One region of the Dactylosporangium sp. CS-033363 genome, then DNA from elsewhere that is predicted to be linked to it. Evidence: riboswitches for the same ligand, from Rfam matches in the RefSeq annotation. Region 1 holds a riboswitch; the other holds the start of a gene.
What was found. Region 1 has a riboswitch for S-adenosylmethionine ahead of thrC (threonine synthase). Riboswitches for the same ligand answer to the same signal wherever they lie in the genome.
Positions count from the first base shown of each region.

Region 2: another riboswitch for S-adenosylmethionine. It lies ahead of ACQPZ4_RS03060 (aminotransferase class V-fold PLP-dependent enzyme); the one in region 1 lies ahead of thrC (threonine synthase).

Region 1 covers NZ_CP192032.1:493,035-507,514, forward strand. Annotated here, with positions in the region: gene ACQPZ4_RS02335 (trypsin-like serine peptidase) at 1-960, opposite strand, end outside; gene ACQPZ4_RS02340 (potassium channel family protein) at 1,073-2,890, opposite strand; gene ACQPZ4_RS02345 (hypothetical protein) at 2,983-4,215, shown strand; gene ACQPZ4_RS02350 (AAA family ATPase) at 4,291-6,591, opposite strand; gene ACQPZ4_RS02355 (alpha/beta fold hydrolase) at 6,669-9,368, shown strand; gene ACQPZ4_RS02360 (ABC transporter permease) at 9,365-10,246, shown strand; gene ACQPZ4_RS02365 (hypothetical protein) at 10,290-10,772, shown strand; gene ACQPZ4_RS02370 (glucosyl-3-phosphoglycerate synthase) at 10,842-11,768, opposite strand; SAM riboswitch class I at 11,855-11,996, shown strand; gene thrC (threonine synthase) at 12,010-13,278, shown strand; gene ACQPZ4_RS02380 (GNAT family N-acetyltransferase) at 13,586-14,480, shown strand, end outside.
Region 2 covers NZ_CP192032.1:648,546-663,025, reverse strand. Annotated here, with positions in the region: gene ACQPZ4_RS03090 (RNA polymerase sigma factor) at 1-176, shown strand, start outside; gene ACQPZ4_RS03085 (hypothetical protein) at 173-598, shown strand; gene ACQPZ4_RS03080 (alanyl-tRNA editing protein) at 690-1,427, shown strand; gene ACQPZ4_RS03075 (AI-2E family transporter) at 1,433-2,671, opposite strand; gene ACQPZ4_RS03070 (GroES family chaperonin) at 2,845-3,153, shown strand; gene ACQPZ4_RS03065 (PrsW family intramembrane metalloprotease) at 3,241-4,623, opposite strand; SAM riboswitch class IV at 5,730-5,845, shown strand; gene ACQPZ4_RS03060 (aminotransferase class V-fold PLP-dependent enzyme) at 5,869-7,152, shown strand; gene ligD (non-homologous end-joining DNA ligase) at 7,222-8,103, opposite strand; gene ligD (non-homologous end-joining DNA ligase) at 8,096-9,025, opposite strand; gene ACQPZ4_RS03045 (Ku protein) at 9,123-10,046, shown strand; gene ACQPZ4_RS03040 (hypothetical protein) at 9,952-10,491, opposite strand; gene ACQPZ4_RS03035 (fatty acid--CoA ligase) at 10,488-12,122, opposite strand; gene ACQPZ4_RS03030 (MDR family MFS transporter) at 12,221-13,753, opposite strand; gene ACQPZ4_RS03025 (MarR family winged helix-turn-helix transcriptional regulator) at 13,750-14,202, opposite strand; gene ACQPZ4_RS03020 (winged helix-turn-helix domain-containing protein) at 14,378-14,480, opposite strand, start outside.

The DNA of each region.
Region 1 (14,480 bases):
CACCGGCGCCCGGTCGTCGATCTCCAGGTGGCCGAACTGCTGGATCTGCGCGAAGTTCTTCACGCTGAACAGGGTGTAGTCCAGGATGTCGTCGGTCGCGAGGACCTGGTCGCCCATGACCTTGGTCGGGCGCAGGGTCGAGCCGCCGTCGCAGCTGGCGCACTCGTAGTTGAACCACACCTCGGTGCTGCGCGCCTCGCGGGTGGTGGTGAAGCAGTGGTGGTTGGTCAGCATCCGGTTCTGGGTGCCGACCCGCCAGGCCGTGCACAGCTCGACGCCGTTGATGAGCAGCCGCGCGACCGGCTTGGCGTTGGCGTAGGCCACCGGGTCCGACGACTTGTAGCAGGCCGCGTTCTCGGTCTCGTTGCTGCGCCCGCAGATGCTCTCCTCGTGCGGCGCGGCGGCCAGGGCGGCCTTCCGGTCGGTGTCGGCCTTGGCCCGCTCGGTCGCGGTCTGCCCGCGGGCGATCTTGTCGACCGTGACGCCCAGGCTCGCCAGCCGCGACCGCAGGCCGAACACGTCCTTGCCGGCCTTCTCGACCCGGACCACCGCGCGGTCCCCGGTCACCGACATGGTCCAGTTGTCGGACTGTTCCAGTTCCCCGCCGGTGTACTCGTAGTGCTCCGCCCCGCTCGCATCGGTCACGATGACCTTGTCGTCGCCGTCCAGCGCGAGCCGCGAGAAGTGCACCTTGACGTAGTCGGCGCCGGGGTAGGAGAACGTGCGGCTGGCCGCCCGCTCGATGCTGCCGCCGGTGACCGACTCCAGGACGCCGGCCTGCTGCGCGCCGGGCTCCTCGAGGCCCGACACGTCGTGGAACAGCCGGAGCTTCGGGGCCGCGGCCGCGGCGGCCGGCGCTCTCGGGGGCTGCGCCGGGTCCGAGGACGCCACGGCGACCCCCGCCCCGGTCATTCCCAGCAGGGCACAGACCCCGGCCACCAGCAACGACCTACGCCGCATGAGCGCGTCCTTCCATGGGTTCGCAAGAAGGGAACGCCCGCTTCGGATAGTTAGGGGTGATTCGGGCGATCCGCCCATTCAACGACGCATCCCCGGCGGAGGGATCGGATTCTCACCGGTATCCGTCGACCGTCCCGCCGGTATGAGCCAGAAGGCCACCGAGGCCCAGCCGGGTGGTCACCACCGTGAGCAGGTCGCCCGCCTTCAGCACGTACGCGGCCGGCGGGGCCCACACCGTCTGGCGCTCCTCGTCGGTGGCGATCGCCAGCACCCGGACCTCGCCGATGTCCTGGGCCGCGTCGACCGGCCGGCCGTCCAGCCGCGAGCCGGCCACGATCGGCACCTCGGCCAGCAGCAGCACCCGCCGGCCGACCGGGATGGTGCCGATGACCTCCCGCTCCAGCAGGGCGGCGGCGAAGGCGGGGGCGGCGAGGTACGAGACGCTCCGCGAGGCGGTGACGCCGAACGCGCGCTGCACCCGGTCGGCGAACCGGCCGTCGAAGAGCCGCAGGATGACCCGCAGGTCCGGCTTGAGCGTGCGGCCCTCCAGGGCGGCCTCGAGGTTGGCCTGGTCGTCGGTGGAGACCACGACCAGGGCCCGGCAGGTGTCCACGGACGCGGCCCGCAGCGTCTCCACGTTGCTGGCGTCGCCGACGATGAACGGCACCCCGCGGGTCCGGGCCGCCACGGCGCCGCGCGCGTTCTCGTTGCGGTCGATCACCACCACCGGGATGCCGAGATCGACGAACGAGTGCATGACCCGCGTGCCCACGTTGCCCAGCCCGACCACGACCACGTGGCCGGAGACCGGCTCGCGCAGCCGGCCGAGCGCGATCGCCAGCCGGGCGTTGACGACCGCCTCGACCACCGCCGCCGTGATCACCGGGATCAGGGCCACGTTGACCAGGCCGAGCAGGGTGGTGACGAGCTTCTCCTGCCAGTGCGACTCGAGTTCGGGGCTGGCCCCGGTGAGCTCGGCGAGCAGCGTGACGTACGCGGCGTTCCACCAGCTGATGTGCTTGTAGTGGGCGATGACCCAGGTGCCGGCGACGAGCATGGCCAGCAGCACGAGCGCGGTCGCCCACAGCTTGCGGCTGACCAGGCCGCGCAGCGAGCGCAGCGGGCTGTGCAGCTGGCGGCGCCACCAGCGGCGGAGCCGTCCGTCGCGGGCCGCGCGGGTCCGGTCGGGGCGGTCGCCGCGCTCGATGACCGTGGCCGCGCGCTCGCCGGTGGCCACAGCCAGTACGAGATCGGCGTCTGCTTTGGGAAGCAGTTGGGCGTCGTCCTTGGCCAGCCCGCAGACCACGTCCTCGGGCCGGACCTCGGTGCGCCGGGCCACGAAGAGCGTGCGCTGGGCCACCCGGACGTGCACCGGCGCGACCTCGCCGAGCGCCTCGGACACGAACGCGGGCGCGGCCATCTGGGCGTCGGAGAGCACCCTGACGTCGGCGAAGTTGCGCCGGACGCTGTGCCCGAGCCGCAGGTTGAACATCCGGATCACCAGCCGGATGCGCGGGTTGAGCTCCTGGGCCTGCAGGGCCGCGTCGAGGTTGCCGATGTCGTCCTGCTTGACCAGGGCGAGCGCGTCGGCCCCGGCCAGCCCGGCCCGCTCGAACGACTCCGTGTCGAAGCGCTCGGCCTCGACGACCCGGCCGCCGTGCTCGGCCAGCAGCTTGGCGATGTCGGGCCCGTGCCGGCGCTTCACGCTGGGCAGGATGGCGGTGACGTGCACGTCGTACTGCTGGAGCAGCTCGCCGACCAGCCGGTGCGCGAGGGAGTCGTCGCCGCACACCACGACCCGCTTGGCCGGCGCGTGCACGACGTGCCGCTCGGCTCCCGCGGCCGGCTCGATCGTCCACGGACGGGTGATCGCCTGAACGCGTGGAAGGTTCCCCCGAAGCCGCCGCATCAGCCACGACTCGGACGTCACCGGGCGATCCTAGCGAAGATCACCAGTTTCCGAAGGCCCGCGACCTCGTTGGGCCCCTCGAATCGCATTGTCGACCAGATGGGTTTTCGAGGATGAACACGTGGCTTCGCCGGACGGTTGGGACCGTCGGTATCGCGGGCGGCTTTCTGCTGCTCGGTGCCGGCGCCGCGCACGCCGATGACACCGCGCTGGCACCCGGTCAGCTGGACGACCTGTTCTCGCCCGCGGGCGGCCCGAACAACCAGGCCCTGCAGCTGACCGCACACACGGATCGGATCGACACCAGCACCGAGTCGTCGAGCCCGACCTCGCTGGGCCAGAACCGCGTCAACCGCCAGGCCGTCCCGAGCGCCCTGCAGGGGCTGCCGCTGACGAGCCTCGTGCCGACGGACGCGCTGGGCCTGCCCCGCACGACGTCGAGCCGGCTGCCGAACCTCCCGGCCCTGCCGACCGACGCCGTCGCCGCCAACGCCCTGCCGGGCGCGGGCCACGTGCCTTCGCTGGCCAACACCTCGTCCTCGGCGGCGCAGACCGAGGACGCCTTGTCGGGTCTTCCGCTCGTCGGCGGCTTGACCGATTTGTCCCAGCTTGGGCTGCCGGTGAGCGGCCTGCCCGGCACCGGCACGCTGCAGGGCACCTCGATCGCCGACACCTCGTCGGCGTTCCCGGCCACCCCGAAGCCGTCGCCGCGCAAGGCCAAGCAGCCCAGGACCGAGGCGGGTGGCCTGCCGCTGGTCGGCGGCCTGCCGCTCGCCGGTGGCGGCGGCCTGCCCGTGGTCGGCGGCCTGCCCCTGCTCAACGGCGGCGGCCTGCCGGTGCGCGGCACGCTCAACCCGGTCGACAACGTCGGCATCCCGGTCGGCGGCGGCCTGTCGGGCGGCCAGTCCAACGGCTCCCGCGGCATGTCGGGCGGCCAGTCCAACGGCGGCCGCGGCGCGACCGAGGCGGGCGGCCTGCCGCTGGTCGGCTCCAGTGAGGCAGGTGGCCTGCCGCTCGTCGGCGACCTCCCGCTGGGCGGCAGCGACGTGCTCAAGAACGACGCGGTGACGGGCGTACCGGTCATCGGCGGCATCGGCCCGACCCCGGGCGTGAGCACCAGCGCGGTCGCCAACCGGCTCGTGCCGACGACGGGCGCCCTGCCGCAGGCCGCGAGCAACCTCCCGCTCGTGACCGAGTCGGCGGCCTACACCCCGCGGCACGCGGAGTCGGACGCCTACGCGCCGCGGCACGCCCAGACCGAGGCCCTGCCCCTGGTCACGGGCCTGCCGGCGGTCGGCGGCATCGCCCAGGGCGTCCTGCCGATGTTCAGCGGCATCGTCGGCTGACCACGGCGGTTGTGCGCGGCTGACCACAGCCGCTTCTCGCGGGGGCCGGGCGCTGAGCGTCCGGCCTCCCGCGTTTCAGCGCACTTTCTGCTGCTCCGCGTAGTTCGCCAGCCACTCCACCTGGGTCGGGTCGAGCGAGGGCCGGACCCGGGAGCGCGCCAGCTCCACGTGCTCCGCCGTCACCTGCGTGGCGTCCAGTGACTCGCGCATCGCGGCGAGGGCCGACTCGCGTACCAGGGCCGCGCAGTCCGCCGCCGAGAAGCGGTCCAGCGAGGCGGCCAGCGCGGGCAGGTCGACGTCCGGGGCGAGCGGGACCGACTTGGCCGCCGCGCGGAGGATCTCGGCGCGGGCGTCGGCGTCCGGCGGCGGTACGAACACCAGGCGCTCCAGCCGCCCCGGCCGCAACAGCGCCGGGTCCACCAGGTCCGGCCGGTTCGTGGCGCCGATGACCACGACGTTGCGCAGCGACTCCACGCCGTCGAGCTCGGTCAGCAACGCGGCCACCACGCGGTCCGTCGTCCCGCCGTCGGTGGCCTGGCCGCGGGTCGGGGCCAGCGCGTCCACCTCGTCCAGGAAGACCAGCGTCGGCGCGGCCTCGCGGGCCCGGCGGAACAGCTCGCGCACCGCCCGCTCGGACTCGCCGACCCACTTGGAGAGCAGCTCGGCGCCCTTGACCGAGAGCACGTTGGCCTTGCCGGTGCCGGCGATCGCCTTCACCAGGAAGGTCTTGCCGCAGCCGGGCGGGCCGTAGAGCAGCACCCCGCGCGGCGGGTCCACGCCCAGGCGGGAGAAGGCGTCGGGGTACGACAGCGGCCACAGCACCGACTCGGTGAGCGTCTGCTTGACCTCGACCATGTCGCCGACGTCGTCGAGGGTCACCTTGGCCAGCTCGAGCGAGCTCTCGGCCATCGACGTCGGGCGGACGACCTCCAGCGCGGCCTCGAAGTCGGCCATCACGACCTGCGGGGTCTCGGCCTCGCGGCGGTGCCGGAGCGCGGCCCGCACGCCCGCCTCCCGGGCGAGCGCGCCCAGGTCGGCGGCGACGAAGCCGGGGGTCCGCGCGGCCACGTCGTCCAGCTTCACGTCGTCGGCCAGCGGCATGCCCCGGGTCAGCACCGCGAGCTGCTCCTTGCGCAGGGCGGCGTCGGGCAGCGGCAGCGAGATCTCGTGGGCCAGCAGGTCGGGGGAGTGCAGCGCCGGGTCGACCGACTCGGGGCGGCTGGTGGTGCACACGACCGCCTCGCCCTCGCGGATCAGCTCGCCGAGCAGCTGGCGGAAGACCGTGGACAGCGGGCCGGGCTGGTCGCGGGGGACGAGCGCGTCGACGTCGGAGATGAGCAGGATCGCCGGGCCCGGCGCGCGCATCTCGTCGGCCGCCTTGCGCAGGCGCGCGGCCGCGTCGTTGTTGGTCAGCGCCGCGATCTCGGGCGCCCACAGGGCCACCACCTGGGCCTCGACCTCGCCCGCGACCGCGTGCACGAGCGCCGACTTGCCGGAGCCGGCCGGGCCGGTGACCAGTACACCCAGGGAGACGGTCGTCCCCAGCTTGGCCAGCACCTCGCCGTGGTGGAAGCCGAGGTCCAGCAGCTCGATCAGCTGTTCGGCCTGGGCGCGCAGGCCGGGCAGGTCGTCCAGGGTGGGCGGCGGGACGGCCGGGGCCACGGTCGGCGGGGCATATGAGGTGCCACCGGCCGCGGTGGTCGCTCTCGACGCGGCCGGGGTCGCGGTCGGTACGGAGCCCGGGCCGGCCATCACACCGCCCGGCGCGTGGGTGGCCTGGCCGTGCAGCCAGCCGACCGCGGTGTCCATGGTGACCAGCGCGGCCGCCTCGGGGTCGGCGGTCTCCACGGTGAGCAGGGCGCTCGTCCACGCGTACCCGACCGTGTTGGACAGGCTCCGCCGGGCCGCCTCGACCAGGCCGCGGTCGACCATGTGCACCGCCGGCGCCGAAACGGACAGCGTGCCCAGCGACACGTCCTGGGGCAGCAACGACACGTTGTCCCCGACCGTGACCACCTTGCCCAGCAGCGCCAGGCGCAGCATCTCGGGCGAGACGACGGCCATGATCTCGGCCGGGCCGGAGAGCGTGACGTTGCCGGCCGCGCGCAGCGGGGCGGCCTGCACCGTGACCTGGCCGCCGTTGCGCAGGCCGAGGTTGCCCAGCAGCAGGTCGTCGGCGTACAGCAGGGCGCGGCTCGCCCCCGGCTCGGCCACCGCGACGATGCCGGCCGAGGTGCGCCGCCCGGTGAGCGTGATCGGATCGCCCGGGCGAAGGCCCAGGGCGGTGAGGACCTCCGGGTGCAGGCGCACGACGCCGCGGCGGGCATCGAGCGCGGCCGGGCGGAGGCTGGCAGTGAGCGTCAAGGTCGCCGACACGCGTTCGAGCGTAACTGTTGCTGTGAAGGGGCTGAGTCTTTCGTCAAGCCGCAACATCAAGTGCGTACGTTTGGTCAATGCGGATTCGCCTTCCGAGCCTCACCCGGCGCCAGGTCATCGCCGGTGCCGTCGGGATCGTGCTCGTCGCGGGGCTGGTGGCGTGGGCCGCGGCGCCCGCGCCGAAGCACTACCGGGCCACCGACCAGATGCTCACCGTCCGCACCGGCCCGGCCGACGCCGACGAGGTCACCCTCGACACGACGCTCTACCTGCCCAAATCGGCGAGCGCGAGCGACCCGGTGCCGGCGATCCTGCTCGCGCACGGCTTCGGCGGGACCAAGCAGAGCGTCAAGAGCGATGCCGAGTTGTACGCCGAGCAGGGCTACGCGGTGATGACCTGGACGGCCCAGGGGTTCGGCCGCTCGACGGGCGAGATCCACCTGGACAGCCCGGACTGGGAGGTCAAGGACGCCCAGCGGCTCCTCGACTGGCTCGCCGCGCGCCCGGAGATCGCGAAGTCGGGCAACGACCCCAAGGTGGCCGCGGTCGGCGGCTCCTACGGCGGCGCGCTCTCGCTGCTGCTGGCCGCCCAGGACAGCCGGGTCGACGCGATCGTGCCCATGATCACCTGGAACGACCTGGTCAACGTCTTCCTGCCCGGCGGGGTGTTCAAGAAGCAGTGGGCCGGGCAGTTCTTCGGCTCCACCGAGGACCCGCGCAATCCGCAGTGCGGGCGGTTCGCGGCGGACATCTGCCGCGCGTACCTCGACATCGCCACGACCGGCAAGGCCACCCCGGCCCAGGAGGCGCTGCTGCGGCGGTCCTCGCCGTCGGCGGTCCTGGACAAGATCAAGGCGCCCACGCTGCTGATCCAGGGCCAGGTCGACACCCTGTTCCCGCTCAGCGAGGGCGACGCCAACGCCCGGGGCATCGCGGCCACCGGCACCCCGGTGCGGGTCGCCTGGTTCACCGGCGGCCACGACGGCGGCACCGGCCCGCAGTCCGAGGTCGACCGGCTGCGCCTGCTGACCGGCCAGTGGCTGGACCACTACGTCAAGGGCAACGGGGCGGCGCCGGCCGACAGCTTCACCTACTCGCGCGTCTCCGGCCTCAACGCCCAGGGCCGCGGGCTGGTCACCACCGCCTCGAAGATCGACGAGTACCCCGGCCTGAACAACGCCGGCGCGACCGTCGACCTGCGCGGGCCCGCCCAGCCGATCGCCAACCCGCCGGACGGCAACCCGGCCGCGCTCTCGTCGCTGCCGATCGCCGGGCTGTCCAGCCTGCTCGGCTCCAGCGGCCTGGGCGACGGCATCTCCCAGGAGATCCCGGGCCAGCACGCGGACTTCGTCTCCGAGCCGCTGCCGGCCGCGCTGGACACCGCCGGCTCGCCCCGGGTCCAGATCCGCGCGGCCTCCCCGACCGGCGAGGCGACGCTGTTCGTCAAGCTCTACGACATCCCGGCCAAGGGCGCGCCGTCGATCCCGGAGGGGCTGATCGCCCCGATCAAGCTGACCGGCCTGGCCAAGGACATCGCGGATGCGGTACCGATGACCGTCATCCTGCCCGCCGTCGTGCACCGCTTCGAGGCCGGCAGCCGGGTCGGGATCACCGTGGCGACCGCCGACACCGCCTACTGGTCGCCGCCGGATCCGGCCGTCTACACGGTCGCCGTCGACGGGGCGGTCACGCTGCCCGCCATCGCCGGCACGCCGATCGCCAACCCCGAGGTCATCTGGCGGTACGTCCTGATCGCCCTCCTCGCGCTGATCGTCATCGCGCTGGCGGTGGCCCTGCTCGTGGCCCGCGGCCGCGCGCGACGCATCGACCGCAGCGTGGCGACGGAGCACGTGGACACGCCGCTGGTGGTGCGCGGGCTGCGCAAGGAGTACAAGGACTTCGTGGCGGTGTCCAAAGTGGACTTCACCGTCCAGCGTGGACAGGTGGTCGGCCTGCTCGGGCCGAACGGCGCGGGCAAGACCACCTCGCTGCGGGTCCTCATGGGGCTGACCCGGCCCACGGCCGGCGAGATCCTGGTCTTCGGCCACCGGCTGCTGCCCGGCTCGCCCGTGCTGTCCCGGGTCGGCTCGCTCGTCGAGGGGCCAGGCTTCCTGCCCCACCTGACCGGGGCGCAGAACCTGGAGTTGTACTGGCAGGCGACCGGACGGCCGGCGGCGGACGCGCACCTCGAGGAGGCGTACGAGATCGCGGGTCTCGGCGGCGCGGTGCACCGGCGGGTGAAGACCTACAGCCACGGCATGCGCCAGCGCCTCGCGATCGCCCAGGCCATGCTCGGCCTGCCGGACCTGCTGGTGCTCGACGAGCCGACCGACGGACTCGACCCGCCGCAGATCGCCGAGATGCGCAAGGTGCTGCGCCGCTACGCCACCGGCGGCCGGGCCGTGCTGGTCTCCAGCCACCTGCTCGCCGAGGTGGAGCAGACCTGCACCGACGTCGTGGTCATGCACCGCGGCGAGGTGGTCGCGGCCGGTCCGGTCGACGACATCGTCGGCGACTCGCCCACGGTGCAGCTGGACGTGTCCGATGTGGACGAAGCGGAGAAGGTGCTGGGCGAGCTCGCGGGCGTCCGCTCGGTGGCCTGGTCCGGCGGGCGCGGGCTGGTCGTCGACATCGACGGCACGCCGCGGGCCGAGGTGGTGGCGGCGCTGGTGCGGGCCGGGGTCGGCATCGACCGGGTCACGCCGCGGCGGCGGCTGGAGGACGCGTTCCTGTCCCTGGTGGGCGGGGACACCAAGGCGAGCGGGGAGCGGTCATGACGGCGACGAAGTCCGAGATCGTCGGCGGCGCGGCGGGGTACCGCCCCGGCGCCACCCTCTCGCTGTGGACGGAGATCAAGCGGCAGGGGTCCCGGCGGCGCACCCAGATGGCGCTGGCCTTCATGGTGCTGCTGCCGCTGATCATCCTGACCGCGTTCCAGCTCGACAGCAGCGGCGGCGACGACAACGGCGGCGGGGGCGGCGAGTTCTCCCGCCTGTCCGACCTGGCGACCAGCGGCGGGCCCAACTTCACCCTCTTCACCCTGCTGGTCTCGTCCGGTTTCCTGCTCGTCGTGGTGGTCGCGCTGTTCCACGGCGACACGGTGGCGTCCGAGGCGAGTTGGGGGAGTCTGCGGTACCTCCTGGCGATGCCCGTGCCCCGCTCCCGCCTGCTGGCCGTCAAGCTGGCCGTCTCGCTGCTCTACAGCCTGGCCGCCATCCTGACGCTGGTGGTGACGGCGCTGGTGGCCGGCACGCTGCGCTATGGCTGGTCGCCGCTGAGCGCGCCGATCGGGGGCGAGATCGCGGCCGGGACGAGCGTGGTGCGGCTGGCGGAGATCGTGGGGTACCTCTGCATCACCCTGCTCGTCGTCGCCTCGCTGGCGTTCCTGCTGTCGGTGTCGACGGACGCCCCGCTCGGCGCGGTCGGCGGGGCGGTGCTGCTGCAGATCCTGTCGAACATCCTCGACCAGATCACCGCGCTCGGAAACTTGCGGACGGTCCTGCCGACCCACTACGCCGACGCCTGGCTCGGCCTGCTCTCCAGCCCGATGCAGACCGATGACCTGGTCAAGGGCGCGATCGCGTCCCTGACCTACGCCACGGTGTTCTTCTCCTTGGCCTGGTGGCGGTTCCTGCGCAAGGACGTCGTGAGCTGACAGGCATTGGACGGGGCCCTACCGACCGGTAGGGTGCCCGTCCATGCGGATCTCCGCCCTCGGGGGCGCGTGCGTCCTGGCCGCCGGGCTCGCCGCCCTCGCGGCCGGGCTGTACTACGACCAGCACCACCTCTACGAGTGGACGCACTTCGCGCAGAGCTCGAACCTGACGCGGGGCCCGGTCGAGGCGCAGACCGCGAAGATCTTCACCCTGCTCGGGGCGATCGCCAGCGCGTTCGGGGCCGTGATCGCGGCCGGCAGCGTGGCCCTGGCCCGGCTCGGCGGGCGCACCGGCGGCTGGGTGCTGCGGCTCACGTCGGTCCTGCTGCTGGTCCTGATGCTCCTGGTCGCCGTGGTGATCGCGATCGGCTCGGTCACCGGCGAAGATCCCGTGGCCGTCATCGACACCCCGCTGTGGCTGCTGGCCGCCGAGTGGGCCGCGCTCGCCGTGGCAATCCTCGGGGCGGGAGTCGCGACCGTCCAGCTGTGGCGCTTCGTGCCGGCCTACGCGGAGGAGTCCGCGTAGCCCGCTGTTTCGCGTTCGCGCGGGCTATCTCGGAGAGTCCGGGCAGCCCGCTGTTCGCGTTCGCGCGGGCTACTCGGAGGAGTCCGGGTAGCCGTCGATCGAGCACATCGGCGGCCGGTCGGGGTGGGCGACCGCTGTCTCGTGCGGTACCACGGCGGAATCCTGTCGCTCGAACTGCGTCAGCGTCGGCCAGAGGGCGTGGCTGGGGGAGAGGCGGGCGTTGATCGTCTGCAGGATCGTGGCGGCCATCCGGCCCAGGGCGGCCGTGTCCTGGTGGCCGTGCGTGCGCTGACCGAGGTCGACCTGCGCGACCGCGTCGAGGCCGTTTGCCCGCCAGGCGTCGATGAGCAGCCCGGTCTCGACGCCGTAGCCGGCCGCGAACGGCAGGGACTCGAGCAGGGAGCGCCGCGCCGCGTACTCCCCGGCCAGCGGCTGGACCACCCCGGACAGCTCCGGGAAGTGGGCGTTGAGCAGCGGCCGCGCGGCCAGCTCGGTGACCCGGCCGCCGCCCGCCGCCGAGACGTCGAGCAGGGGCCGGTCGTAGAACGCCTTGACCATGAGCGTCGCCGGGTCGGTCAGGAGCGGCCCCAGCAGCCCGGTGACGAAGTGCGGGCGGAAGTCGGTCAAGTCGGCGTCGACGTACACGAGGATGTCGCCCTTGGTGACGGCCAGCGCCTTCCACAGCACCTCGCCCTTGCCCGGGCGGGAGCCGACGGCCGGGAGGATGTCGTCGCGGTGGTGCACGGTGGCGCCCGCGGCCGCGGCGACCTCGGCGGTGCGGTCGACCGAGCCGGAGTCGACCACGATCAGCTCGTCGACGAGCGGGCCCAGGGTGCGCACCCCGGCCACGATCTCGCCGACGGTGGGCTCCTCGTCCAGCGCGGGCAGCACCACGCTGACCCGGGTGTCGCCCTTCGCCGCGAGCACCTCGTCGGCCGGCCAGTCGGTCCAGCGGGAGGTGCGCCGCGCGAACCAGTCCGCCGCGATCGGGTGCATGAGTGAAAACCTAGCCTCGTCCACGTCGTGAGATGACTCATACCCAGTCGTCGGTAAGGCCCCTTAGACTGGCGTTACAACTGAATACCTCATCCAGAGGGGCAGAGGGACACGGCCCGATGAAGCCCCGGCAACCCCTGCGACGTTCTTTGCTCAACGAAGAGGTCCGTCGCGGTAGGTGCCAAATCCGTCTCGCGCGCACGTCCGTGCGCGTGGGAAAGATGAGAGGAAGGCCTCCGCCATGACCTCGACGCTCAGCGTCTTCACCGACTCCCCGGCCCGCAACCTCGTCTGCCGCGGCTGCGGCGCGACGTTCCCGCTCGCCGCCCAGCACGCCTGTTACGAGTGTTTCGGCCCGCTCGAGGTCGGCTACGACGCCGCGGCGCTGGCCACGGTGACCCGGGAGCAGATCGAGGCGGGGCCCAAGAACATCTGGCGGTACGCGCCGCTGCTGCCGGTCGGGATCGACCCGGCCACCCGCGTGACCCTCGACCCGGGCCTCACCCCGCTGGTGAAGGCCGACGGGCTGGCCAAGGAGCTCGGGTTCACGGCGCCGCTGTACGTCAAGGACGACTCGGCCAACCCGACCCACTCCTTCAAGGACCGGGTCGTCTCCGTGGCGCTGACCGCGGCCAAGGCGCTGGGCTTCACGCGGTACTCCTGCGCCTCCACCGGCAACCTCGCCAACTCCGTGGCCGCCCACGCCGCCCGGGCCGGCGTCCCGTCGACCGTGTTCATCCCGGCCGACCTGGAGCCCGGCAAGATCGTCATGACCGCGGTGTACGGCGGGCAGGTCGTCGCCATCGAGGGCTCCTACGACGAGGTCAACCGGCTCTGCTCCGAGCTCACCGAGACCGACGAGTTCGAGGACACCGCGTTCGTCAACGTCAACGTCCGGCCGTTCTACGCCGAGGGCTCCAAGACCCTCGGGTACGAGGTCGCCGAGCAGCTCGGCTGGCGCATCCCGGCCCAGGTGGTCATCCCGATGGCCAGCGGCGAGCTGCTCACGAAGATCGACAAGGCGTTCACCGAGCTGGTCGAGATCGGGCTCGTGCCCGCGACCGAGTGGAAGGTGTTCGGCGCCCAGTCGGCCGGGTGCAACCCGATCGCGAAGGCGCTGCATGACGGTACCGACGAAATCACCCCGGTGAAGCCGACCGGCATCGCGAAGTCGCTCAACATCGGCGACCCGGCGGCCGGGGTCTACGCGCTGGAGTCGGTCCGGCGGACCGGCGGGTGGATGGAGTACGTCGGCGACGACGAGATCCGCGAGGGCATCCAGCTGCTCGCCCGCACGGCCGGCGTGTACGCCGAGACCGCCGGCGGGGTGACCACGGCGGTGCTCAAGAAGCTGGTCGAGTCGGGCAAGCTCGACCCGAACGCGGAGACGGTCATCTTCAACACCGGCGACGGGCTCAAGACCCTCGACGCGGTGGCCGACCGGGTGGGTCCGACCCACACTGTCAAGCCCTCGCTGAAGTCGGCCCGCGCGGCCGGCCTGCTCGGATGATTTTTTAGGCGGCACGATCACGCAGCGTTGATCGGCTGAGAGCGCTTCCATGCTCGGACGAGGACCCCCTCGTCCGAGTGGGGGAGAAGTTCGGTACGGTGCGTAACCATCGATGAGCGCATCGTCGGTTTGCTGACTTGACTGCCCTAAGTCCGGGGTTCAGGATGCTCGGTGCGGGAGGACGTGTCGCCGCGAGACCCCTGGGTCCGCGACCACAACACCGGAGGTGTTGGCGAGCGTCCTCTCGACCAATTTCCGGGCATAAATGGTTTGCAGAGGTCTGCCGCGCGGCGCGACCCTCACCGGTATGGCCCAGTCAACGCTAGAGATCGTCGAGGTCGGCGCCGATGACCCGGCCGCCGTCGACGCGGCGTTCGCGATCGCCGGCGCGTCCGTCGGCGCCGACCTGCCGGACTTCCCGCCGGAGTGCCGGTACCAGTACGACATGCAGTTCCGGGTCCCGCCCACCCGCGGGCCGCGCCGCTACTTCCTGGCCCGGGACGGGGCCGAGCCGGTCGGGGTCGTGCAGGTCGACCTGCCCCGGCACGACAACCTCGACAAGGCCGTCATCGACATCAACGTGCACCCGGACCACCGGCGCCGGGGGATCGGCCGGGCCCTGTTCGCGCACGCCTCGGCCGCGGCCCGCGCCGAGGGCCGCACAGGCGTGTTCGGCTTCAGCCCCATGACGGATGCGTCCAGCGGGTTCGCCGCCGCGTACGGCCTGACCAACGGTCTGCTCGACGCCCGCCGCCGGCTCGTCGTGGCCGACCTGGACGAGGCCGCCCTCGACCGCATGTACGCCGACGGCCTGGCCAAGGCGGCCGGCTACCGGCTCGTGCACTGGGGCGACACGCTGCCCGAGGAGTACGTGGAGGACCTGGCCGCCCTGGACTCCTCGTTCCTGGCGGAGTCGCCGATGGGTGAGCTCGAGTACGAACCGGAGAACGTCGACGCGGCCCGGGTCCGCGCGCAGCACGCCGCGAACACGGCTTGGGGGTGGCGGCGGTACGAGACGGGGCTGGTCCACGAGGCGAGCGGCCGACTGGTCGCGTGGACCGCGATCAAGGCCGCCCGCACCATCGACTGGCACGCCTGGCAGATGATCACCCTGGTCCACCCGGCCCACCGCGGCCACCGCCTGGGGATCGTCGCCAAGGTCGCCAACCTGCGCCGGATGCAGGCGGGGGAGCCCGCCGTGA
Region 2 (14,480 bases), 160 kb from region 1:
AGCGCTGCCGGCGCCTGCTGGCGCTGCTGTTCGCGGATCCGCCGACGCCGTACGCGCAGATCAGCGCCGAGCTCGCGATCGCCGTCGGCGCCATCGGCCCCAACCGCCAGCGCTGCCTGGACCGCCTGCGCCGCGACCCCGCGCTGGTCCCGCTGCTCACGGAGGTGGCCGGATGACCGCTTTCTCGGACGATCACCTGCTGGACTCCCTCGGGGAGGCGGTGCGTTCGGCCGCCGCGGTGCCCGAGTCGTTCCTGGCCACCGGCCGTTCGGCCTTCACCTGGCGCACGGTCGACGCGGAACTGGCCACCCTGACCGAACCGGAGAAGGCCGCGGTGCGCGGCGCCTCCCGGGTGTTCACCTTCGTCGCCGGCGAGCTCACCATCGAGGTCGAGGCGACCGAGGAGGCGCTCGTCGGCCAGGTCGCTCCCCCGGCCCCGGGCCGCATCGAGCTCACGCCCCACCGCGGCGCGCCGAGCGCGGCCGAGGTCGACGCGCTGGGCTGGTTCACCCTGCGCCCGCTGCCCACCGGCCTGTTCCGCTTGTACTTCGCGCCGTCGAACGGGTCGCCGGTAGTGACCGAATGGCTGAGCCTCTGACGCGTATCAAACCCGGGGTCGACGGATTCTGTATTGCATGACTACTTCGCAGTGCTGGGCCGGGCCGACCTGCCGCATATAGTCGGCTTTCATGGGTGTCACACATCACGGCCGCACGTACCGGCTCGACCTCGCCGACCCGACGCTTCGCGAGTGGACCGCCAAGGTCCTGCACGCGTCGGCCGAGGACGGGATCGTGCTGGATCGTTCGGCGTTCTACCCGGGCGGGGGCGGCCAGCCCCCGGACCACGGCGTCCTGCTCTGGCAGGGCGTCCAGACGCGGATCGCCGGCACCCGCAAGGCCGACGACCTGTACCTCCTGCCCGCCGAGGGCGATCCGCTGCCCCCGGTGGACACCGAGGTAACCGGCGCCGTCGAGGACGATCGCCGCACGAAGCTCATGCGCACCCACTCGGGCCTGCACGTCCTGTGCGGGGTCGTCTTCCGCGACTTCGGCGCCCTGGTCACCGGCGGCTCCATGGAACCGGCGGAGGCGCGGATGGACTTCAACCTGCCGGAGGTACCGCCGGACTTCAAGGCCCGCCTCGAGGAGCTCGTCAACGCCGAGGTGGTCGCCGACCGCAAGGTGGTGACGAAGGTCCTGGGCCGCGACGAGGCCCTGGCCCTGCCGGACATCATCCGCACCCAGTCCAACCTGATCCCGGCCGAGGAACAGGAAATCCGCATCGTCGACATCATCGGCCTGGACACCCAGGCGGACGGCGGCACGCATGTCGCCTCGACGGCGCAGATCGGCCGCCTGCAGGTCGTCAAGGTCGAGTCCAAGGGCAAGGCCAACCGTCGCGTACGGGTGCGCCTCTCCGACTGACCCGGCTACTCGGATGACACGATCACGGCGTCCGGTGGGGGTTCGCTGCGGTGCTGGACCAGGTGGCGGATGCCGGTGTTCAGCACGGCGACCAGCGGGACCGCCACCAGGGCGCCGATGATGCCGGCCAGGACCACGCCGGTCGCGATCGCCACGATCACGGCCAGTGGGTGGACCGAGACGGCGCGGCCCATGATCAGGGGCTGCAGCACGTGGCCCTCCAGCTGCTGGACCGCGATCACGCCGATCAGGACCACCAGGGCGGTGATCGGGCCCTCGTCGACCAGGGCGACCAGCACGGCGACGGCGCCGGAGACGGTCGCGCCCACGATCGGTACGAAGGCGCCCAGGAAGACCAGGGTGCCCAGCGGGAACCAGAAGTCCACGTTGAGGAAGAACAGCAGCAGGCCGATGCCGAGGGCGTCGATGAAGGCGACGAGGACGGTGGCCCGGACGTACGCGACCAGGGTGCGCCACGCCGCCTCGCCCGCGCGGCGGATCGGGTCGCGGGCCGGAGTGGGCAGGATGCCCGTGACGAAGTGCCAGATGCGCTTGCCGTCGCGCATGAAGAAGAAGGTGACGAACAGGATCAGCAGCATCAGGGCCAGGAACTCGACCGTGGCCGTGGCCGTGTTCACGGCGCTGTCGGTCAGGCTGCCGCGGTTGTCGTTGAGCCAGGTGGTGGCGGCGTCGAAGGTGGCGTCCAGCTGGCGGCCGCTGAGGTGCAGCGGGCCGGTGGTCAGCCACTCCTGGATCTGCTGCACGCCGATCGAGGCCTTCTCGGCCAGCGCCGGGAAGCCCGCCACGAACTCGCTGATGACCAGGGTGAGCACGCCGGCGACGGCGCCCAGACCCATGATCAGCACGACGAACGCGGCCAGCGACGGGGGCAGCTTCACGCGCCGGCTCAGGACCCCCATCACGGGCGCGAGCAGGGCCGAGAGCAGCAGGGCGATGCTGAGCGGGATGAGTACGGTCTTGAGCCGGCTGATGAGCCACAGCAGCACGGCGGCCGCCGCGATCAGGATCAGCAGGCGCCAGGACCAGGCGGTGGCGACGCGGAGACCGTGCGGTACCTCGGCGTCGTCCCGGCTTGTCGTGGTCGCATGATCGAGATGGCGGACCGGCTCGACCGGCTCCGGCTCGGGTTCCGCGGCGGCGAGCTCGCGCTCGGCCTGAGCCGCGGCCAGGCGCTGAACGTAGGCCCGGCGCAGATTTGCGCGCACCTTGTCGAACCGGCCCACGTGAAGTACCTCCCCAAACGCCCCAACGCCGCGACGGTGACTCCCCACGGTAGACCGGGTCGCGCGACGTTGGCACGCACCGAAGCGGTAGCGTCGCAAGCGTGACAGCACAACCCGCCGGTGGTTACCAGGCGTCCACCGGCGATCTACCCGGCAATCCACCCACCGAGGCCTTGCCGATCCGCCTCCTGCACGACCGGGTGCTCGTCCGGCTCGAGGGCGCCGAGGGCGAGCGCCGACACATCTCCGGCATCGTCATCCCGGCGACCGCGTCGGTCGGCAAGCGCCTGTCGTGGGCGACCGCGGTCGGCGTCGGGCCCAACGTGCGCTCCATCGTCTCCGGCGACCGGGTGCTGTTCGATCCCGAGGAGCGCTCCGAGGTCGAGCTGCAGGGCCGCGACTATGTGCTGCTCCGCGAGCGCGACGTCCACGCGGTCGCGGCCCGCCGGGTCGAACCGGACTCGACGGGCCTCTACCTGTAAGAGCATCGCCCTGGGCCCTGCGCGGGTCGGGCCGGGCGCGCGCTTCCGTCTGAGCCCGGCGCGGCGTCGTGCCGGGCTCGGCGCGTTCTACCTGTAGTACGGCGCGGCAAACATCGGCGGGGGCGGCGGGGCCAGGGAGACCGGCACCGGGACCACCGGCGTCGGCGGGGCGTCCAGCACGCGGACCACGCCGTCCGGGAACGTGATGTGGTACCGGGCGCCGTCCCACACCGCGCGCGGCGATTGCGGGTCGCGGCCGACGAAGACTTGACGGTACGCGTCGAGGGCGGTCAGCAGTTGTCGCTCTTCGGCGAGCGCCTCCATCCGCCGGTTGGGCTCCTTGTCCAGCCCGCGGTGCAGCCCGTCGCGCAGGAGCGCCAGGCGGGTCGCGTCGAACTGGAACGCCCGCATCGCCTTGGCGCCCGCGTCCCCGGCCACGCGCTTGGCCCAGCGGCGCGCCGAGAGCCGGCGCCCGAGCGTGCCCAGCGCGGCGACCTCGGGCGGCGAGAACCATCCGGCGCGCGCGTACTCCCCGAGCACCCGCTCCGTCAGCTTGCCCTCGTTGGCCCGCAGCCACAGCGCGAACCCGACCATGCAGAGGAAGATCGGCATCATGACGGCGAAGTAGCCGTACAGGAGGACCCAGGCGCTGGTCGAGGCGGTCACCGACATCAGGTTCCACGATCCGTGCAGCATCATGGCGACCAGCAGCCCGGCGATCGGCGCGAGCCACCGCACCGCCTTGGCCGACGAGCGCGACGCGAAGCCCAGCCCGATGCCGGTCATCGAGGTGAACAGCGGATGCGCGAACCCGGTCATCAGGATCCGAACGATGAAGATCCCGACCAGCGCGGCCGCCCCGGTGACGGGCCCGGACTTGTCGGCCGTCTCCCCGTACCCCTTGAACCCGAGGTACAGGATGTTCTCCACCATCGCGAACCCGGTCGCCGACAGTCCACAGTAGACAATGCCGTCGATGATCCCGGAGAACGCGCGGGGCCGCCGCCAGAACAGCAGCACCGGCCCGAGCGCCTTCATGCTCTCCTCGATGAGCGGCGCCACGAGCACGGCGACCAGCGCATCGGAGAACCCGGCCTTCTCGGCGAAGTACGACCCGGCGGTGTTGACGACCAGGGCGACGCCGGTGGCCACGAACGCGCCCCAGCCGAAGACGAAGACCAGGTACTTCACCGGCTCCGGCTCGTACCGGTCCAGCCACAGGAAGCAGGAGACCAGCACCGGCACCGGGATGATCGCGGAGGCGACGCCGACGACGAGGGCGGTCCAGCCCCCGTTGAACCCGAAGAACGCGAGCACGGCCACGCCGCAGGCCGCGATGAACCCCATGACGCCGATGAGCGTCCAGAGCCGCCGCCGATCCGACCTCCGCGCGGGGGGCGCGGCAGCCAGGGCGAGCGCCGCCGTCGGATATTGCTGCTGGCCGGTTTGGGGTTCGGCGGCTTCAGTCACATTTGGTACCGCCGAAGCCGGCACCACCGGCGCCACCGCCCCCTGCCCCGGCGCACCCTGCCCCATCACGGGCCGCGCCCACTCCGACCCACCCGCCTCAGGCCCCGCGGGACCCTGCCCGGACGGCGGCCCAGCGGCATACCCAGGCGGCGGCGCGACCTGCCCCGGCGGCGGCGCGGCACCGTAACCAGGCGACGGCGTGACCTGCCCCGGCGGCGGCGCGGCACCGTAACCAGGCGACGGCGTGACCTGCCCCGGCGGCGGCGCGGCACCGTAACCAGGCGGCGGCACGACCTGCCCGGGCTGCGGCGCGGCGGGGTAACCGGGCGGAGGCGCGACCTGCCCGGGCTGCGGCGCGGCGGGGTAACCGGGCGGAGGCGGCGTGACGGCGTACCCAGGTGGCGGCGGCGTGGCATGACCAGGTGGCGGCGGGACGTGCCCGGGCGACGGCGGCGCGGGCTGTGCGCTCGGGGCGCCCCAACCGTGGCCGGGCGGCGCCGCCGCGGGACCGGGCGGCGCGGCATTGGGCTGAGCGCCCCACCCGGAACCAGGCGCGGGCGGCGCAGAGGCGGGCTGTGCCTCCCAAGCGGGCGGCGCGGAGGCGGGCTGCGCTTCCCACGAGGGCGGCGCGGAGGCGGGTCCGGGCGGCTGCGTGCCCCAAGCGGGCGGTGCCGAAGAAGGCTGCGGCGGCGCGGAGGCGGGTCCGGGCGGCTGCGTGCCCCAAGCGGGCGGCGCCGAGGAAGGCTGCGGCGGCGCGGAGGCGGGTCCGGGCGGCTGCGTGCCCCAAGCGGGCGGTGCCGACGACGGCTGCGGCGGCGCGGAGGCAGGCCCCGGCGGCGCGGAGGCCGGCTGCGTGCCCCAAGCCGGCGGTGCCGAGGAAGGCTGCGGCGGCGCGGAGGAAGGACTCGAAGCAGGCGGCTGAGCGGGTGATCCCCAGCTCGGATCGGGCGAACCCCACCCCGGCGACGGCGCGCTCGGGGAAGCCCAGGGCCCCGCATCCGAGGATGGCGCGGCGGGCGGCCCGGAAGCCGGCTCGGGCGAGGACGGCGTCCCACTCGGCGGGAGTTCGCTCATGGGGCAACTCTATCCGCGGTACCGTCGGGACAGGTCATGAGTGCCAGCGCACAGCCCCGGCTTGCTGGCCGGCAACCCTCGCGTTCGCGGCGGGGTGCCCCGGGTGATGACACGGCCCGGCACGCGGTGTGCCGAGCAAGCGCGAACGATTGGGGTGCACCCGTGTCTGAAATCCTCACGCCCGGCGACGTCAAGCTGTCCGACGGCCGGTCCGTCGACTTCGCCAACCTCGACATCGCCGCCACCGCGCCGTGCCTGCGGGTCGTGGCCGATGCCGTCGCCGAGCTGCTGCCCTACTACGGCAGCGTCCACCGTGGTGCGGGCGCGCTGTCCGAGCGCTGCACCCGCGAGTACGAGCAGGCCCGCGAGACCGTCGCCGACGTCCTCGGCCGCGGCGCCGGCGACACGGTGATCTTCACGCGCAACACCACGGACGCGCTCAACCTGCTCGCGCGGGCGGTCCCCGAGGGCACCACGGTCGTCACGTTCGACGCCGAGCACCACGCCAATCTTCTGCCCTGGCGCGACGCGGTGCGCCTGCCCGCGCCACGGTCGGCGGAGGAGGCGGTCGGGGCTTTGGAGCTTTGGCTGTACCGTCGACAGAACGCGAACGTCCTCGTCAGCATCACCGCGGCCAGCAACGTGACCGGGGAGGTGTGGCCGGTCCGGCGCCTCGCCGAGGTCGCCCACCGCTTCGGCGCCCGCATCGCCGTGGACGCCGCGCAGCTGGCCCCGCACGCGCCGGGCCGCCTCGCCGAGCTGGACGCCGACTACATCGCGTTCTCCGGCCACAAGCTCTACGCGCCGTTCGGCGCGGGCGTCCTCGCGGGGCGGGCCGACTGGCTGGACGCCGCCGAACCGTACCTCGCCGGCGGCGGCGCCAGCGCCCACGTCCCCGACGACGGCGCCACCCGCTGGGCGACCGGCCCGGCCCGCCACGAGGCCGGCACCCCGAACCTGCTCGGCGCCGTCGCCCTCGCCACCGCCCTGCGCGCCCTGCAGCACCGCGACCTGGCCGCGACCGAGCAGGCCCTGCTGCACCGCCTGCGCACCGGCCTGGCCGCCTTGCCGCACGTCGAGGAGCTGTGCCTGTTCCCGGCCGACGCCGAGCGGGTCGGCATCGTCTCCTTCACGGTGGCCGGCCGCGACCCGGCCGAACTGGCCGCCACCCTGGGCCGCGACCACGGCATCGGGGTGCGCACCGGCCTGTTCTGCGCCCACCCGCTGACCCGCCGCCTGCTGGCCGAAGCCGAAAGCCGCGCCACGCACGCGCCAGACGCCGATTGCGCGACCCCTTCCACGCGCAAGCCGGCCGTCGGACAAGCGACCGCGCGATCGGCGAGCGCGAGGAGCGAAGCATCCTGTGAGCCCGGCGCCAACCAGGCGATCCGGGCCAGCATCGGAATCGGCACCACAGCGGAGCACATCGATCGCCTGATCAACGCGCTGCGCTAAGAAGCGGCCGAATCGGGCAGATACGAAATATCCGATAAGTCGCGGCGCGCCAGCGCCCGACTTATCGGATCACAACTGCAACAGATCGCCGAGCGACTCGACCCGTTCCAGCACGGCCGAAGGGCTCAAATCGACCGCCGTCAGCTCCCCCGCCTCCACCTCGTCCCACGTCAGCGGCGCGCTGACCGTCGGCACCGAACCCGCCCGCAGCGAATACGGCGCGATGGTCGTTTTGAACGCGTTGTTCTGGCTCCAGTCGATGAAGACCTTCCCCGGCCGCAGCTGCTTCGCCATTTTCGCGACGATCAGTTTCGGGTGTGCGCGCGCGAGTTCCTCGGCGATCGATTTTGCGTAAGCGCTCAGTTCGTCGGCGGTTTCGTCGCCCGGTAGCGGTACGACCAGCTGCATTCCTTTTTTGCCCGACGTCTTCGCGCAGCACGAAAGGCCATCAGTGGACAGGCGTTCGCGCATGATCAGGGCGACCTCGTAACACTCCGGCAAGCCCGCCGGCGGGCCGGGATCCAGGTCCACGACGAGCTGGTCGGGGTCGAGTTTCCGGCCCTCGGCGTCGACGCGCCACTGCGGCGTGTGCAGCTCCAGCGCCGCCAGGTTGGCCAGCCACACCATGGTGGCGATCTCCTCGACCACGATGAAGTCGATCTGCTCGCGGCCTTTCGAAGAGCCAGGAACCGGCAGCCGTACCGTCCTGACCCAATCGGGCGTGCCCGCCGGCGCGTTCTTCTCGAAGAAGCTGTTGCCCTCGACGCCGTTCGGATAGCGGGTGCGGGTGAGCGGCCGGCCCTCCAGGTACGGCAGCAGGGTCGGCGCGATGCGCGTGTAGTAGTCGAGCACCTCGCCCTTCGTGAATCCGGCCTGCGGGTACAAAACCTTGTCCAGATTGGAGATTTCGAGCTGCCGGCCGTCCACTTCGACGCGCATTCGATCAGGCATCGTGCACCTCCTCGGCGGTGAGGTCCGGGCGGATGCGCAGAAAGCGCGGGAAACGCAGCCGGCCGTCGCGCGTCCGGTGGCTGAATTTGACCTCGACGACCAGGTGCGGGCGGACCCAGACGGCGCCGCGAGCGTCCTCACGGGGTACCGCTGCGCCAAAGGGGTTTTCGTTCGTCGACAACGGCTCGAGCGCGGCCAGCAGCGCCCGCTCGGACGCGCCGGAGATGCCGCCGCCGACCCGGCCCCGATAGGCGAGCCCGCCCGCGGCCGGGACGCCGACCAGCAGGGCGCCCAGCGCGCGCTTGCCCGGCCGCCAGCCGCCGACGACGAACTCGGCGCTCTCCTCCAGCTTGACCTTGATCCAGTCGGAAGTGCGAATCCCCGGGTGGTACAGCGAGTCGGCCCGCTTCGCCACCACGCCCTCGAGCCGGTTCTCGACGCTCGCGGCCACGGTCGCCGGGCCGTCGTCGAAGGACGGGGGGACCATCGCGCGGGGGCCGAGCGGCAGTGCTTCGAGGCGTTCCCTCCGGCCGCGGTACGGCACGCCGGTGATCTCCTCGCCCTCCGCGCGCAGGGCATCGAAGACGAGGTACGTCACCGGCACCGCAGCGGCCAGCCGCGCCGCGCGGTGCGGTTCACGCACATGCATGCGCTCGGCGAGCACCTGGAACGACGGCTGCCCGGCCTCGTCCATGGCGACCACCTCGCCGTCGAGCACCGAGTCGGTGAGGCCGCGCCCGATCTGGGCGAGCTCCGGATAGGCGGCCGTCACCTCGGCCCCGCTGCGGGCGTAGAGCCTGGTCACGCCCGCTTGGACGACCGCGATCGCGCGGATGCCGTCCCATTTGAACTCGTACGCCCAGCCCGGCCCGGCGGGCAGCACGCCGGGCGAGGCGAGCATCGGAACCGGTGGGACGGCCATGCACCACACGATAGTTCGCCTAAGAGTTGCTCGCGCCCAGGTCAAAACGATGCGAAGCTGAAGATTGCATGGTCGATACGCTGCGGAAAGGATCCTCATGCGCGCGATCTGGAAGGGCGCGGTCTCCTTCGGGTTGGTCTCGATCGCCGTCCGCCTCTATTCGGCGACGGAAGAGAAGGACATCCGCTTCCACCAGGTGCACCGGGAGGACGGCGGGCGGGTCAAGTACAAGCGGGTCTGCTCGATCGACGGCGAAGAGGTCGCCTACGACGACATCGCCAAGGGCTACGACCTGGGCGGCGGCGAGATGGTCATCCTCACCGACGAGGACTTCGCCGAGCTGCCGCTGACCACGAGCCGCGCGATCGAGGTGCTCGAGTTCGTGCCGACCGAGCAGGTCGATCCGATCTTGTACAACAAGGCGTACTACCTCGAGCCCGAGCAGACCGCGGCCAAGCCGTACGCGCTGCTGCGGGACGCGCTGACCAACGTCGAGCGGGTGGCGATCGTCAAGGTCGCGCTGCGGCAGCGCGAGCAGCTGGCGACGCTGCGGGTCCGCGACAACGTGCTCGTGTTGAACACCATGTTGTGGCCGGACGAGATTCGCGCGGCCAAGTTCGACATCCTCGACGAGGACGTGACGGCGCGCCCGGCCGAGCTGGCGATGGCCGGATCGCTCATCGAGTCGATGGCGGCCGACTTCGACCCGTCGACGTACACCGACAACTACCGCGAGGCGCTGCAGGAGGTCATCGACGCCAAGGTGGCCGGGCGCGAGGTCGTGCAGCCGGAGGAGGCCGAGGAGGCCCCGGCCGCGGCGGTCGACCTGATGGCCGCGCTGCGGGCGTCGGTCGAGCGGGCCCGGGCCGCCCGCGGCGAGGAGCCGGCCGAGTCGGACGAGGACGAGGAGTCCAAGCCGACGCCGATCAAGAAGGCGGCGGCGAAGAAGGCCCCCGCGAAGAAGGCGACGCCGGCCAAGAAGGCCCCGGCGAAGAAGGCGGCCGCGAAGAAAAGCGCGTGAAGTACACGGTCGCGGACGCTCGATCGAGCAGCAGGCCGTCGCCCACGGTGATCCAGTGCGGCGACGGCGGGGCGAACGGGCGCAGGTCGGCCGGCACGTCGGGGTCGGCCGCGGCCGGTCCGTCCGGGGCGGCCGCCGCGCGCTGCGCGGTCAGCACCGCGAAACCGTTCATCTCGTAGTCCATCGGGCCGATCTCGGGGCAGCTGCGCGCCCGGGCCTCGTGCTCCTGCCAGTGGACGGACTGGATCGGCTTCATCGTGGGGTACGACTGCTCGATCCTCGCCTTTTCGGTGATGACCGAGGTCTTGGCGGGGCGGGTCGGATCGGCGCAGCCCGCGAGCCCTGGCACCCAGTCCTTGAGTGCCAGGGCCACGCCGCAGAGCGCGATCACACACGCCGACAGGGCGGCGGTGATCGCCAACGCAATCTTGGCCGGGCGGGTCACCCGTTGATCTCTACCACCTCCAGGTCCCCGCCTGCATAGTCGGACCGGACCCGCTTCTTGTCGAACTTGCCGACCGAGGTCTTCGGCACCGCCTCGATGAACGACCAGCGCTCGGGCAGCTGCCACCGCGCGACCTTCGCGGACAGGAACTCGCGCAGGGTCGCCGCGTCGGCGGTCTGGCCCTCCTTGAGCACCACCGTCGCGAGCGGCCGCTCGCCCCACTTGTCGTCCGGCACCCCGACCACGCAGGCCTCGAGCACGGCCGGGTGGGCCATGAGCGCGTTCTCCAGGTCGACCGAGCTGATCCACTCACCGCCGGACTTGATGACGTCCTTGGCGCGGTCGGTCAGCGTGAGGTACCCGTTCGGGGTGAGCGTGCCGACGTCGCCCGTGCGCAACCAGCCGTTGTCGAACTTGTCCGGATCGGGGCCGTCCTCGCCGATGTACTGCGCGGTGATCCACGGCCCGCGCACCAGCAGCTCGCCGACCGCCTTGCCGTCCGCGGGCATGACCTCGCCGGTCGGGCCCACGATGCGGCCCTCGACGCCGGCCGGGATGCGGCCCTGGGTGTAGCGGTACGCCCAGGCCTCGGGGCCCTCGGTGCCGAACGGCGCCCGCGCGATCGAGCCGAGCGGCGACATCTCGGTCATGCCCCAGGCGTGGATGACCTGGATGTCGTAGCGCTCGGCGTACGCGTGCATGAGCGCCGGCGGGCAGGCCGAGCCGCCGATGACGACCTCCTTGAGCGAGGAGACGTCGGTCGGGTTGGCGTCGAGGTACGCCAGCAGGTCGTTGAAGATCGTCGGCACCGCACCGGCGAAGGACGGCTTCTCCACCTCGATCATCTTGGCCAGCGGGGCGGCCTGCAGGAACCGGTCGGGCATGACGAGCTGCGCGCCGCTCATGAGCGCGGCGTAGGGCAGGCCCCAGGCCATCGCGTGGAACATGGGGACGATCACCAGGTTGCGCATCTGCGGGCCGAGGCCGAAGGACTCCGCCATGCACACCTCCATCGAGTGGAGGTAGATCGAGCGGTGGGAGTAGGCGACGCCTTTGGGGTTTCCCGTGGTACCGCTCGTGTAGCACAACGCCGCCGCGTCGTCCTCGTCCACATCCGGCCATTCGAACGTGTCCGGCTTGCCCGCGAGCAGTTCGTCCCAGGCGTGCACCTCGACGCCGTCCTTGGCGAGCTTGGCGGTGTCGCCGCCGCCGACCACGACGATGTGCCGGATCGTGGTCAGGTGCGGCAGGACGCCGGCCAGCAGCGGGATCAGCGTCGAGTCGACGATGACCACGCGGTCCTCGGCGTGGTTGGCGATGTAGATCAGCTGCTCGGGAAACAGGCGCAGGTTGAGGGTGTGCAGCACGGCGCCCATGCTCGGCACCGCGAGGTACGCGACCAGATGCTCGGCGTTGTTCCACATCAGGGTGCCGACGCGCTCGTCGCCGGTGACCCCGAGCCCGCGCAACGCGTGGGCGAGGCGCGCGGCCTGCCGGCCGACCTCGGCGTAGTTGGTCCGCCGGGCGCCCTCGCCGGTCCAGGTGGCGACCTCGGAGTCGCCGTGGACGGTGCTGCCGTGCTGCAAAATGCGGGAGATCAGCAGGGGTGTCTTCATCATCGTGCTGCGCATGCCTGCAAAAGTAATGTGTCCTGCGCCACAATGAAAACCCACCGGTAACAAAATATGGCCGGATGCCTTTTCAGGAATCCGGCCATATCGTGATTTGTCTAGAAAGCGGCGGCTTTCGCTTCCATCTCCGCCGCGGCATCCTCGCCCGTGGTCGTCTCCACCGGCGTGCTGCCCTGCAGCGACTTGTTCGGCAGGGCCAGCGTGATGAGCGTTCCGACCAGCGCGACGACCGCGGCGGACAGGAACACCGGGTGCAGCGCGTTGACGAACAGCCGCTCGACCATCTCCAGCTGGGCCGCCGGCAGCGCCCGCACCTGCGCCGGAGCGTTGATCGACACGCCGCCGCTGCCGCTGCTGAGCTTGCTGTTCATGACCGCGCCGAGCGCCGCGACGCCGACCGAACCGCCGAGCGAGCGGAAGAACGTGGCGGCGGAGGTACCGGCGCCCATGTCACGCAGCTCGAGCGAGTTCTGCACGGCCAGAATGAGCGGCTGCATCGCCATGCCCAGGCCCACGCCGATCACGGTCATGTAGATGAACGCCTGCCACAGCGGCGTGTTCACCTGCAGCGTCGTGAAGAGCAACAAGCCGGAGCCCATGATGACGGTACCGGCGACCGGGAACCACTTGTAGCGCCCGACCTTCGAGATGATGCGCCCGGACACGATCGACGTCACGATGACGCCCGCCATCATCGGCAGCATGAGCAGGCCCGAGCGGGTCGGCGTGGCGCCCTTGACGATCTGCAGGTACAGCGGGACGTAGATGATCGAGCCGAACATCGCGAAGCCGAGAATGAACGTGGCCGCATTCGACAGCGAGAACGTCGCGCGCTTGAACAGCCGCAGCGGCAGGATCGGCTCCTGCGCACGGCTCTCGACGACGATGAACGCCGCGGCGAGCACCGCGAACGCGGCGAACAGGCCGAGGATCGTGACCGAGTCCCAGGCGTAGCCGTCGGTGCCGCCCAGCGACAGGGCCAGCAGCAGCGCGCTCGACCCGGCCACCATGAACGCGGCGCCGAGGTAGTCCACCTTGTGGTCGCGGCGGGTGTGCGGGACGAGCCGCAGCACACGAGCACAGACGAACAGCGCGAAAATCGCCAACGGCACGTTGATGTAGAAGATCCAGCGCCAGTCGGTCTCGGCGAAGTAGCCGCCGACCAGCGGACCGGCGACGGAGGAGATGCCGAACACCGCGCCGAACAGGCCCTGGTACCGCGCCCGCTCGCGCGGGGCGACCACGTCCGAGACGATCGTGAACGCCAGCGTCATCAGACCACCGGCGCCGATGCCCTGCAGCGCGCGGGTCGCGATCAGCTCGGGCATGTTCTGGCTCAGCCCGGCGAGCAGCGATCCGGCCAGGAAGGTCGCGATCGCGAACAGCAGCACGGGGCGCCGGCCGTAGAGGTCGCTGATCTTGCCGTACAGCGGCGTCGACGCGGTGGACGCCAGCAGGTACGCGGTGACGACCCACGAGTAGTGGTCGAGCCCGCCGAGGTCGCCGACGATCGTGGGCAGCGCGGTGCCGACGATGGTCTGGTCGAGCGCGGCGAGCAGCATGCCCGTCATGAGGCCGCCCATCAGCAGCAGAATCTGCTTGTGGGCCAGGGCTGGCCGGGCTTCGTTCATCGAGCGTCTCTTTCTTTCGGCAGACGTTGCGCAATGGACTCGTTCAGACGGGCGAACAGCGCGGCGAACTCCTCGCGCTGCTCCGGTGTCCAGTCCGCGAGCAGTTCTTCCCACGTGGCCAGCCAGCGGGCCCGGTTCTCGGCGAACACCTCGCGCCCGAGCTCGGTCACCTCGACCAGGCTGGCGCGGCGGTCGTGCGGGTCCGGGTACCGCCCGATCAGCCCGGCCGTCTCCAGCGCGGCGACCTGCCGGCTGACGGTCGAGAGGTCGAGGCTCACATCGGCGGCGAGGGCCGAGAGCCGGAACGGCCCGTCGACCGCGATCCGGCTCAGCAGCAGGTAGGCGGGGCGCTCGAGGCCGCGACCGGCCTCGTTCCACTTGAGCGTGGCAAAGAGCCGCTCGGACAGCCGGATGAACCGGCCGACCTCCCGCCCGATCTCTTCATGCACGCCCGCGTACTCCCCGCTCGTCGCCGATACTTGCTTGCCACAAGCATCGGTTCAGCGGGCAGCGTTGAACAACTTATTTGCGGGTGATACGCGTTACCTACGCGTTTTGCTCAGCCAAGTGTCTTTTCGTGACCTGGCGTTCGCCGCCGGGTTTCAGCCGGCGTTCTCGCCGGTTTCAGCCGGCGTTCTCGGCGGGTCCGAACTCGTACCGGTCGGCCGGGTAGGCACGGTCTCCCACCACGAGCACAGGCACGCCTTCCTGCATGCTGTGCTCTTTC